DNA from 2 places in the Kitasatospora sp. P5_F3 genome. Region 1 is predicted to be linked to the other one. Evidence: riboswitches for the same ligand, from Rfam matches in the RefSeq annotation. Region 1 holds a riboswitch; the other holds the start of a gene.
What was found. Region 1 has a riboswitch for glycine ahead of gcvT (glycine cleavage system aminomethyltransferase GcvT). Riboswitches for the same ligand answer to the same signal wherever they lie in the genome.
Positions count from the first base shown of each region.

Region 2: it holds a riboswitch for glycine, as region 1 does, so the genes downstream of both, gcvP (aminomethyl-transferring glycine dehydrogenase) here and gcvT (glycine cleavage system aminomethyltransferase GcvT) in region 1, are expected to answer to the same signal.

Region 1 is NZ_JBFUMY010000002.1:65,981-71,344, forward strand. Features, by position in the region: gene gcvH (glycine cleavage system protein GcvH) at 3-377, opposite strand; gene gcvT (glycine cleavage system aminomethyltransferase GcvT) at 454-1,572, opposite strand; glycine riboswitch at 1,724-1,826, opposite strand; gene ACXJMZ_RS01525 (enhanced serine sensitivity protein SseB) at 1,946-2,755, shown strand; gene ACXJMZ_RS01530 (enhanced serine sensitivity protein SseB C-terminal domain-containing protein) at 2,867-3,634, shown strand; gene ACXJMZ_RS01535 (ABC transporter permease) at 4,057-5,037, shown strand; gene ACXJMZ_RS01540 (ABC transporter substrate-binding protein) at 5,185-5,364, shown strand, end outside.
Region 2 is NZ_JBFUMY010000013.1:11,011-16,374, forward strand. Features, by position in the region: gene ACXJMZ_RS11850 (DNA polymerase IV) at 1-93, shown strand, start outside; gene ACXJMZ_RS11855 (MFS transporter) at 236-1,675, opposite strand; gene ACXJMZ_RS11860 (PRC and DUF2382 domain-containing protein) at 1,812-2,867, opposite strand; glycine riboswitch at 3,071-3,177, shown strand; gene gcvP (aminomethyl-transferring glycine dehydrogenase) at 3,416-5,364, shown strand, end outside.

The DNA.
Region 1 (5,364 bases):
GTTCAGGCCTTGATGAAGGCGTCGTACTCGGCGGCCGAGAGCAGCTTGTCGGTCGCCTCGACCTTGACCTTGAAGAGCCAGGCGTCCCCGAACGGCGAGGAGTTGACCAGGGCCGGGTCGTCGATGACGGCCTGGTTGATCTCGGTCACCTCGCCGGTGACGGGGGAGTACAGGTCGCTGACCGACTTGGTGGACTCGAGCTCGCCACAGTCCTCACCCGCGGTGACGGTGGCACCGACCTCGGGGAGCTGGACGTAGACGATGTCGCCGAGGGCGTCAGCCGCGTGCGCGGTGATGCCGACCGTCGAGACACCGTCCACGGCCTCGGTCAGCCACTCGTGCTCCTCGGTGTACTGCAGGTTCGTGGGGTTGCTCATGGCGTCATTCTCCAGGATCGCAAGAGGGTAGGGCGAAGCCGTCCGCTGTGCGGACCGGTCTGAAAGGGGGTCAGGATCAGCGGGCGCGCTTGTAGAACGGCAGCGCAACGACCTCGACCGGCTCGTGCTTGCCGCGCACGTCGACGGCCACCGCGGTGCCGGGGGCGGCGTGCGCCGCGTCCACGTACGCGATGGCGATCGGCTTGCCCAGGGTGGGGGACGGGGCACCCGAGGTGATCCGCCCGATCGGGGTGCCGTCCGTGCTGACCACGTCGTACTCGGCGCGCGGGACGCGCTTGCCCTCGGAGACCAGGCCGACCAGCTTGCGCGGCGGGTTGGCCTCGGCCTGCGCGGCGGCGGCCTCCAGGGCCTTGCGGCCGACGAACTGACCGTCGTTGGTGGTCTTGTCGAAGCGGACCACCCGGCCCAGGCCGGCGTCGAACGGGGTCAGGTCGGTGGAGAGCTCGTGCCCGTAGAGCGGCATGCCGGCCTCCAGGCGGAGGGTGTCGCGGCAGGACAGGCCGGCCGGGACCAGGCCGACGGGGGTGCCGGCCTCGGTCAGCGCGTTCCACAGGTGCTCGGCGTCGGCCGGGGCGCAGAAGACCTCGAAGCCGTCCTCGCCGGTGTAGCCGGTGCGGGCCAGCCAGACCTCGCGGTCCGCGACGGTGGCGGGCAGCAGCGCGTAGTACTTGAGGCCGGGCAGGTCGGCGTCGGTGACCGAGGCCAGGATGCCGTTGGCCTCCGGGCCCTGGACCGCGATCAGCGCGTAGGCGTCCCGGTCGTCCCGGACCACCGCGTCGAAGCCGGCCGCGCGCTCGGTCAGCGCGTCCAGCACCACCTGGGCGTTCGAGGCGTTGGCGACCACCATGTACTCGGTCTCGCCGGTGCGGTAGACGATCAGGTCGTCCAGGATGCCGCCGTCCTCGCGGCAGATCATCGTGTAGCGGGCGCGCAGCACGCCGAGCGCGGAGATGAAGCCGACCAGCGCGTGGTCCAGCAGCTCACCGGCCTGCGGGCCCGTCACGGTGATCTCGCCCATGTGCGAGAGGTCGAAGAGACCGGCCTTGGTGCGGACCGCGAGGTGTTCCTCACGCTCGCTGCCGTAGCGGAGCGGCATGTCCCAGCCGGCGAAGTCGGTCATGGTCGCGCCGAGCGAACGGTGCAGCGCGTCGAGCGCGGTGAGGCGAGGGGACATGGTGACTGGACTCCTTGGCAGCAAACGGGCATGCAGGGGTGGAGTCTCCCCGTCTGTCGTCACAACCTGAGAGCTTCACCGCTCATCCAAGGATGGCGGCTTGCACCGTGGGTGGGCGCACGGCGCGGCCGTGTCCACTTTCCAGATCTGCCTCGCCCGGGCGGTAGGGGTGCCTGAGAGATTCCGGGGAGGACTTGCTCCTTCGGCGCCGGCCTGTGCCACGAGGGCAGTCCGGACTCTCCCGCGCGGGTTCGAGCGGCCAGTGTGAAGTTGTGGGCGGGGTCATCATGGCACGAGTCGGTACCCCGGGGGGAGGGGGCCCCGACCGCTACGCTTTCGCAGCACAGACCTAGAGGGGCGGTACCAGAGGGCGATGGGTTACCCGGCGGGCGACACAGGGGCACAGGCGTGGGCCGAGCCGGGCACGGCGCCGCCCGGCGGCAGCTGGCCGGTCAACGAGCTGGAGCAGGTGCTGACCGCCGCACTCGGCGACCCGGGCGCGACGCCCCGGGTGATCGAGGTGCTGGCGCGCAGTCAGATCTGGATCCCGCTCCCCGCCGGGGCGGACCCGCAGGGCAGCGGTCTCGATCTGCCCACGATCGAGCTGGCGGGCTCCCCGTACGTCCCGGTCTTCTCCTCGCAGGAGACCTTCCTGCAGCAGGCGCCGGGCCTGGCCTGTGCGGTCGCACCGGCCTGGGAGTTCGCCCGGGGGCTGCCGCTCGGGGTCGGCATCGCGGTCAACCCGGAGGCGCCGGTGGGTATCCCGGTGCCGCCGGAGGGGGTCGGCGAGCTGCGCCGGGGGCCGCAGGGCGAGCGCTGGGAGCAGCAGCCGGACGGAGCCAGGGTGGCCCTGCGGGAGCCGGAGCCGGCCGAGGAGCCGTACGCCTTCCTGGGTGCCGCGATCACCGAACTGGCGGAGCTGCCAGGTGTACTGACGGCCCGTCGGGTGCTGGCCGGGGTGGAGCGGGACGCTCCGGTGCTGTTCATCGGGGTGCAGCTGGACGCCGGCTGGCCGGCCGACCCCGGGCAGGTGAACGAGGCGCTCGGCCGGGCGCTCGGAACCACCCCGCCGCCGTGGGGCGTCCATCTGGTGCTGCTGGATCTGGTGGCCGATCCGGTGGTGGAGTGGATGCTCACCCGGGTACGCCCCTTCTACGTGCGTTCCGGAGCGGTCCCCGGCTGATCCGACCGGTGACCCACCGGTACGGGGCGGCGGTATGACGGCTGTCGGGCCGGGCCAATAGGCTTCGCTCGGAGCCCAGGGCGGGACGGGCGGAAACGGGCGGAGCGAGGTATGAGCGCGGGAGCGACGGCAGACGGCGCGATCGAGCGCGCCCTCGGCGAGGTCGCGCCCGACCGCTTCGACGCCTACGAGCGGCTGCTGTACGCGCTTGCCGAGGGCCGGGTCTGGATGCTGCTGTGGCACGGCACCCCGGGCAGCCCGGACGCCCAGTACGGGAACATGGAGCTCGGCGGCCACGGCTACGCCCCCGCCGTCACCTCGCCCGAGCAGCTGGCCGCGAGTGGCTGGGCCCGCAGTCACGAGGTGATCTCGGGCCCGGAGATCGCCAACGCGCTGTACCGGACGCGCTGGGGCCTGTGGCTCAACCCGCACGTGCCCGGCGGTGGCGTCGGGGTGCCCTGGGCCGACCTGCGGCGGATCGCCGCCGGTCTGGACCGGCTGCCGGCCGGGCCGCTCCAGCTGTCCGAGCCGGTGGTCCAGGCGCCGCAGTTCTACGCCCAGCTGCAGCGCGAGGCGGCCGAGGTGCGCCCGGTCCGGGCGCTCCGGCAGGCCTGGGTGCGTCCGGCGCTCGGTGAGCCCTACCTGGCGATCGGTCTCGACCTGTACGACACCTCGCCGCCCGCCGTCGAGGCGGCCAGGGCGCTGGTGCAGCGTGCGGTGCCGCAGATCCCGGCTGGGCTGCCGGTCTCCACCGTGGTGCTGGCCGACGAGTGGGACCCGGTGGCGCTGTGGATGCGCGCCTTCGCCCGCCCGTTCTTCGACCGGGAGGCCCGACCGTACCCTGCCCAGGGGTACTGGCCGCACCAGCCCTGGCAGTGAAACCCCCTGCTCCGACAGGGTAGTTGGGGTACGTCCCGATTGTTCATCTACGCGCATCTTGACATACATGTAACAGCTGTGTGAAGAGCGTTATTCGGCAAGGTCACGAGTGCATGCGGACAGATCACAGTTGGGCATCCTTCGGTTGTCAGGTCTGGCGTATGGCAACCCGAATGCCAGAGAGTCTGCCCAAAGCGGTTCATGGGTTTGGCCGACCCGGTCCTGCAACTCCCTTGCTTTCCAGCATCCTTCGTACACCGCCGCATCAGCGGCCGGGCAGCACCGCACCGACGCACCAGCACCACCACCGCACCAGTACGCGACACCGGACCACCCTTCGGGCCCGGGCCCCACCGGGCCCGCCGCCCGTGCGTGTCCGGACCGTGGGCCGGCCACCGTCGGCGAGGGGAACGAACTGAGACATGAGCACTTCCACTGAGAGCACCACCGACGCTCCGCTGCCAACCGCAGTACCGGCCAAGCGGATCGAGGGCCGTTCACCAGGCCGGATCGCCTGGGACCGGCTCAAGCGCGACAAGGTCGCGTTGGCGGGCGGCGTCGTGGTGCTGCTGCTGATCCTGGCCGCGGTCTTCGCGCCGGTGCTCACCTCGCTGCTCGGTCATCCGGTCGACGAGCCGCACCCGGACCAGATCAACCCCGACCTGGGCCTGCCCAACGGCTCCTTCGGCGGTATGAGCGCGGACTACCTGTTCGGCGTGGACCCGACCTTCGGTCGCGACGTGTTCAGCCGGATCGTCTACGGCGCGCGCATCTCGCTGACCGTGGCCCTGCTCGCGGCCGCCGTCTCGGTGGTCATCGGCGTGCTGATGGGTGTCACGGCCGGGTACTTCGGCGGCTGGGTCGACGCCGTGATCAGCCGGGTGATGGACGTCCTGCTCGCCTTCCCGCAGCTGCTGTTCAGCATCTCGCTGGTGTCGGTGATGCCCAACTCCCTGCTGGGCCTCGACGGCAGCGGGGTCCGGATGGCGATCCTGGTGCTGGTGATCGGCTTCTTCGGCTGGCCCTACATCGGACGCATCGTCAGAGGCCAGGCGCTGTCACTGCGCGAACGGGAGTTCGTCGACGCGGCCCGCAGTCTCGGGGCCGGCCGGGTGCACATCCTGCTCCGGGAGCTGCTGCCCAACCTGGTGGCGCCGATCCTGGTGTACTCGACCCTGATCATCCCGACCAACATCCTCAGCGAGGCCGCACTGAGCTTCCTGGGCGCGGGCGTCAAGCCGCCGACCCCTTCCTGGGGCCAGATGCTCTCCGAGGCCACCAAGATCTACCAGGTCGATCCGACCTACATGGTGATCCCCGGCCTGGCGATCTTCGTCACCGTCCTCGCCTTCAACCTGTTCGGCGACGGACTGCGTGACGCGCTCGACCCCAAGGGCAACTGAGCCCCGAGGCGAGCACCAACTGCCCCATCCCGCAAGGCCGTCCGACCCCCATCGGCGGCCGGTCCACCACGCGGCCCACCCACTTGGGGGATCACAGCCCCCCGGCGGACCGCTCAGGCCCGCACTTCATCAGGAGGATCCGTACCCATGACGCGTAACAGGACGCTCGCCGCCGCCGCCCTGGTGGCAACGCTGGCCCTCACCGTCTCCGCCTGCGGCGGCTCGAAGGGCGGCGGCGCCGGCGACGGCGCCAGCACGTCCGCCTCGAAGGGTGGCTTCAACGCCGCTGTCGACAAGGTGCACAACCCCTCCGACAAGAAGGGCGGC
Region 2 (5,364 bases), on a different contig from region 1:
ACCTTCGCGGTGGACGACCCGGAGCTGACGCCGTCCCGCCCGCAGCCGCTCCGGCCGGGGATGGTCCTCCCGGACGAGGAGGAGGAGTACTGAAAACGGGAGCGGCCCCCGCACCGTGTCCAGTGGTGCGGGGGCCGATCATCCGGCCGGGCCCTCGGTGCGGTCGTGATGCCCTCACGTACCGCCTTGGACCCGGTGACCGCGCGACCCGTCCCTGAGCGCGCGGTCGACGCCGTCAGGCGTCGGTCTTCACCAGCTCCGGGGCGACGGCGGCAGCCTCGACCGGGGCGGGAGTGGTCTTGATCCGGCGGATCGCGAACGGCACCACGGCCGCCACCAGGCACATCGCGCCGGCCACCCAGAAGGCGTGCTGGTAGGCGTCCAGGGTGGGCAGCGGGACCGGCAGGTTCGGGATCAGGTCACCGGTCAGGATGGCGCCCATCACGGCGGTGCCGATGGCGCCACCGACGGTGCGCAGCACGGCGTTCATGCCGTTGGCGATGCCGGACTGCTCGGCCGGGACGGCGCCGTTGATGTAGGCGGGCATCGCGGCGTAGGCCAGGCCGACACCGAGGCCGAAGACGGCGGAGGAGAGGTAGATGTCAGCCTCGGCCCCGTGCCGGACCGCCAGGTACATCAGGCCGACCGCGCCCAGCAGGCCACCGAGGACCAGCGGCAGCCGGGGCCCGCGGCGGGCGATCAGCAGCGCGCCGACCGGGGCGGCGACCATCGAGCCGATCGCGGAGGGCAGCAGCATCACACCGGCGTGCAGCACGCTGGCGGTGAAGCCGTAGTGCGCGACCTTCTCGGGAGTCTGCGCGAAGTTGCTGATCACCATGAACGAGCCGTACATGCCGAAGCCGATCAGCAGCCCGGAGAGGTTGGTGAAGGCGACGGCCGGACGGGCCATCATCTTCATGTCGACCAGCGGGTGGGCGACCTTGACCTCGATGAAGCCCCAGATGAGTGCGATCACGGCGGCGACCGCGAACAGGCCGAGGGTGCGGGTGGAGGTCCAGCCCCAGGTGTTGCCCTGGCTGACCGCGACCAGCAGGGCGCAGAGCCAGCCGGCCAAGGTGAGTGCGCCGAGCGGGTCGGCGCCGCCGTTCTTGTCCACCACCGGGTCGGTCGGGACCCGGAAGATCACCAGGACGACGGCCAGCAGGCCGAAGGCCAGGCCCATCCAGAAGATCGACTTGTAGTTCCAGTGCTCCAACAGCATGCCGGTGGCGACCAGGCCGAGGCCGCTGCCGACGCCCATCGAGGCGCTGATCAGCGCCACGCCGCCGGTGACCTTCTCCTTGGGGAGCTCGTCCCGGACGATGCTGATCGCCAGCGGGAGCACCCCGCCGCCCGCGCCCTGCAGGACGCGGGCGACCACCAGCCAGGTGAACGAGTGGGTGCCGACCGCCAGGGCGGACCCGGCGACCAGGCCGCCGAGCGACACCAGCAGCATCGGCTTTCGGCCGCGCAGGTCGCCGAAGCGGCCGAGCAGCGGGGTCAGTACGGCGGCGGACAGCAGGTTCGCCGTCATCAGCCAGGTGATGTTCGAACCGGAGACGTCCAGTTCCTTGGCCAGTGACGGCAGGATCGGGACGACCGCGGTCTGCACCACGCTGAACGCCAGCATCGCCAACACCAGGGCGGGGAGCACGCGCGCGCTGCTCGGCCTCACGGATTTTCCTCCAGTTCGGGCCACCCGGGCGGAGAGCTTCAGGTGGGAGAAAGTCAATGAACTGAAGTAAAGATGCCGTCAGATACTTCACTGTGTCAAATATTGCTTGGTGAAGCTTTGGCAAAGTGGCGAGGCGTCAGGACGGACGGAGCGGCTCCGGGCGCAGCTGGCCGGTGTTCGAGGCGGCCGTCGGTGGCGACGTGGGCGCCGGTGGCGAAGCGGGCGCGGGCGGCGAGGAGGTGGTGCTGTCGTGGATCTCCACCTGCTCGCGGCGCAGCTCGTCGCGGACCACCGCCTCCTCGGTGAACCGCTCGACCACCATCCGGACCCGCTCGACCGGTGCCAGGTACTTGCGCACCACCGGCCGCTCCTCCCGGAGCGTCACCTCCTCGACCGCCTCGGCGATCTCCTGCTCGCTGAGCGCGGCCCGCTCGGCCTCGGTGACCGGCACCCGCTCCACCCGGACCCGTTCCTTCACCACCGGCACCTTGCGCTCGACGGCCTCGGTGGTGACGTACTTGCGCAGCTTGGCCGTCCCCAGCACGTGCCACTCGGTGGTGACGTCCAGCCGCTCCTCGCGGCAGGTGATCTCCACCGGATCGGCGGGCGCGTTGCCGGGCACGGTCGGGACCGTGGCGGTGGGGTTGGGCGGGGTGATGACCGGCTCGGGCTGCTGCTTGGCGGCCTGGGTGTCGTGGGTGGCGGTGAAGGCCATCGGGGCGGCCGCCACGGTCGCGGCGGCGGCGGGTGAAGCATTCATGCTGGTTTCCTTGCTGAGGGTGCCGAAGTCGAGGTCCTGGCTGGTCCCCGACCCGTTCCTGGCCGCGGCCGGGGGAACGGCACCGCCCGCGTCCAGGCCGTAGTAGCGGTAGAGCTGGAGCTCCTGGGCGGGGGAGAGGTGCTGGCCGACCCCGAAGTCGGGAGAGTCCTTGATCAGCGACTTGTCGTACGGCACCTTGAGCTCCTCCCCGGAGAACTCGCTGGTGGTGAGCGGGACGAAGGCGTCCCGGCCGAAGATCCCGGTACGGACAGCGGCCCACTCCGGCTCGCCGGTCGCGTCGTCCAGGTAGACCTCGTCGACCGTGCCGATCTTGTCGCCGTTCCGGTCGACCGCCTTGTGGCCGATCAGGTCTCGCGGGTCGATGTCGGTCTGCACGCTGTCCTCCAGCAGGTACGAAAGCCCCGTTGACACACCGTCAGGGGGCGGCCGAAGGAGCTGGACGGCCGCACTTCACACGAAAAGCCATCAAAGGGACGGTGGCGAGCCAGGTGCACCCGTCCGGGGCTGGAGGGGTTGTCCGACAATTCACGTCGGATTGTCAGACAACCCCTGGCAGTCGAGCCGGGGCACCCGTGATCAACCGGCGCTCCGCTGGTACCCTGGGCCGCGACTGCCGACCCCGCTCGGGAGAGTCCCCGCACCGTTGCACGTGGTGTCACGGGGACGCCGAAGGAGCAAACCCTCCCCGGAATCTCTCAGGCATCCGTACCGTGCGGGGTAGGTCACTCTGGAAAGCAGGGCAGGACCGACGGCGAGGGAGCCGACGGACCCCACCCTCACCGACGGTGCAAGCCGACGGGGCGGCTCCCGGGCCTCCGCGTGCGGGCGAAGCTCTCAGGTACCGATGACAGAGGGGGAGGCCTGACGGGCTCGTTCGTCCCCGGCTCCGCCGTCCCCCGGTGGTGTTGCCGTCCGGCGTGCGTGCCCCCGCCGGTCCGTGACCAGGAGGCCTCGACCCCATGAATGCCCAGCCGACCCTCACCGAGCTCGAGCAGTCGAGCCCCTTCGAGAACCGTCACATCGGCCCCGACGCCGCCGCCCAGGAGAAGATGCTGGCGCAGGTCGGGTACGGCTCGCTGGACGAGCTGTCCGACGCCGCCGTGCCGGACGCGATCAAGAGCCTGACCGCGCTCGGCCTGCCGGCCGGCCGCAGCGAGGCGCAGGTGCTCGCCGAGCTGCGCGAGCTGGCGGACCGCAACCAGGTGCTCCAGCCGATGATCGGCCTGGGCTACTACGGCACCTTCACCCCGCCGGTGATCCTGCGCAACGTGCTGGAGAGCCCGGCCTGGTACACCGCGTACACGCCGTACCAGCCGGAGATCTCGCAGGGCCGGCTCGAGGCCCTGATCAACTTCCAGACCGTGGTCGCCGACCTGACCGGCCTGGACACCTCCGGTTCCTCGCTGCTCGACGAGGGCACCGCCGCCGCCGAGGCGATGGCGCTGGCCCGCCGGGTCGGCAAGGTCAAGAACGGTGTCTTCCTGGTCGACGCCGACACCCTGCCGCAGACCATCGCGGTGATCCAGACCCGGGCCGAGCCGACCGGGGTCGAGGTGGTCGTCGCCGACCTGTCCGAGGGCATCCCGGCCGAGATCGCCGAGCGCGGTGTCTTCGGCGTGCTGCTCCAGTACCCGGGTGCCTCCGGCGCGGTCCGCGACCTGGCCCCGGTGATCGAGCAGGCGCACGGCCTGGGCGCGATCGTCGCGGTCGCCGCCGACCTGCTGGCGCTCACCCTGCTCAAGTCGCCGGGCTCGCTCGGCGCCGACATCGCCTGCGGCACCTCGCAGCGCTTCGGTGTCCCGATGGGCTTCGGCGGCCCGCACGCCGGCTACCTGGCGGTCCGCGCCGCGTACGCCCGCAGCCTGCCAGGACGCCTGGTCGGCGTCTCGGTGGACGCCGACGGCAACCGCGCCTACCGCCTGGCGCTGCAGACCCGCGAGCAGCACATCCGCCGCGAGAAGGCCACCTCCAACATCTGCACCGCCCAGGTGCTGCTGGCCGTGATGGCCTCGATGTACGCGGTCTACCACGGCCCGGACGGCCTGGCCGACATCGCCCGCCGGACCCACCGCTACGCCGCCGCGCTGGCCGAGGGCCTGCGTGCGGGCGGCGTCGAGCTGACCACCGGTCAGTTCTTCGACACCGTCACCGCCAAGGTGCCGGGCCGCGCTGCCGCGGTGGTGGCCGCCGCCCGTGCCAACGGCGTGAACGTCTTCCAGGCTTCGGAGGACCTGGTCTCGATCTCCTGCGACGAGACCACCACCCGTGAGCACCTGGCCGCCGTCTGGGCCGCCTTCGGCGTCACCGCCGAGGTCGCCGAGGCCGCCGACGCGCTGCCCGCCGGGCTGCTGCGCGAGGACGAGTACCTGACCCACCCGGTCTTCCACAGCCACCGCTCGGAGACCGCGATGCTGCGCTACCTGCGCCGCCTCTCGGACCGGGACTACGCGCTGGACCGCGGCATGATCCCGCTGGGCTCCTGCACCATGAAGCTCAACGCGACCACCGAGATGGAGCCGGTGACCTGGCCCGAGTTCGGCCAGCTGCACCCGTTCGCCCCGGTGGACCAGGCCGAGGGCTTCCTGACCCTGATCCGGCAGCTGGAGCAGCAGCTGGTCGAGGTGACCGGCTACGACGCGGTCTCCATCCAGCCGAACGCCGGTTCGCAGGGCGAGCTGGCCGGTCTGCTCGCGGTCCGCGCGTACCACCGGGCCAACGGCGACACCCAGCGTGACATCTGCCTGATCCCGGCCTCCGCGCACGGCACCAACGCGGCCTCCGCCGTGATGGCCGGCATGCGGGTGGTCGTGGTGAAGACCCTGACCGACGGCGACGTGGACGTCGAGGACCTGCAGGCCAAGATCGAGCAGCACCGCGACCAGCTCGCCGTGCTGATGGTCACCTACCC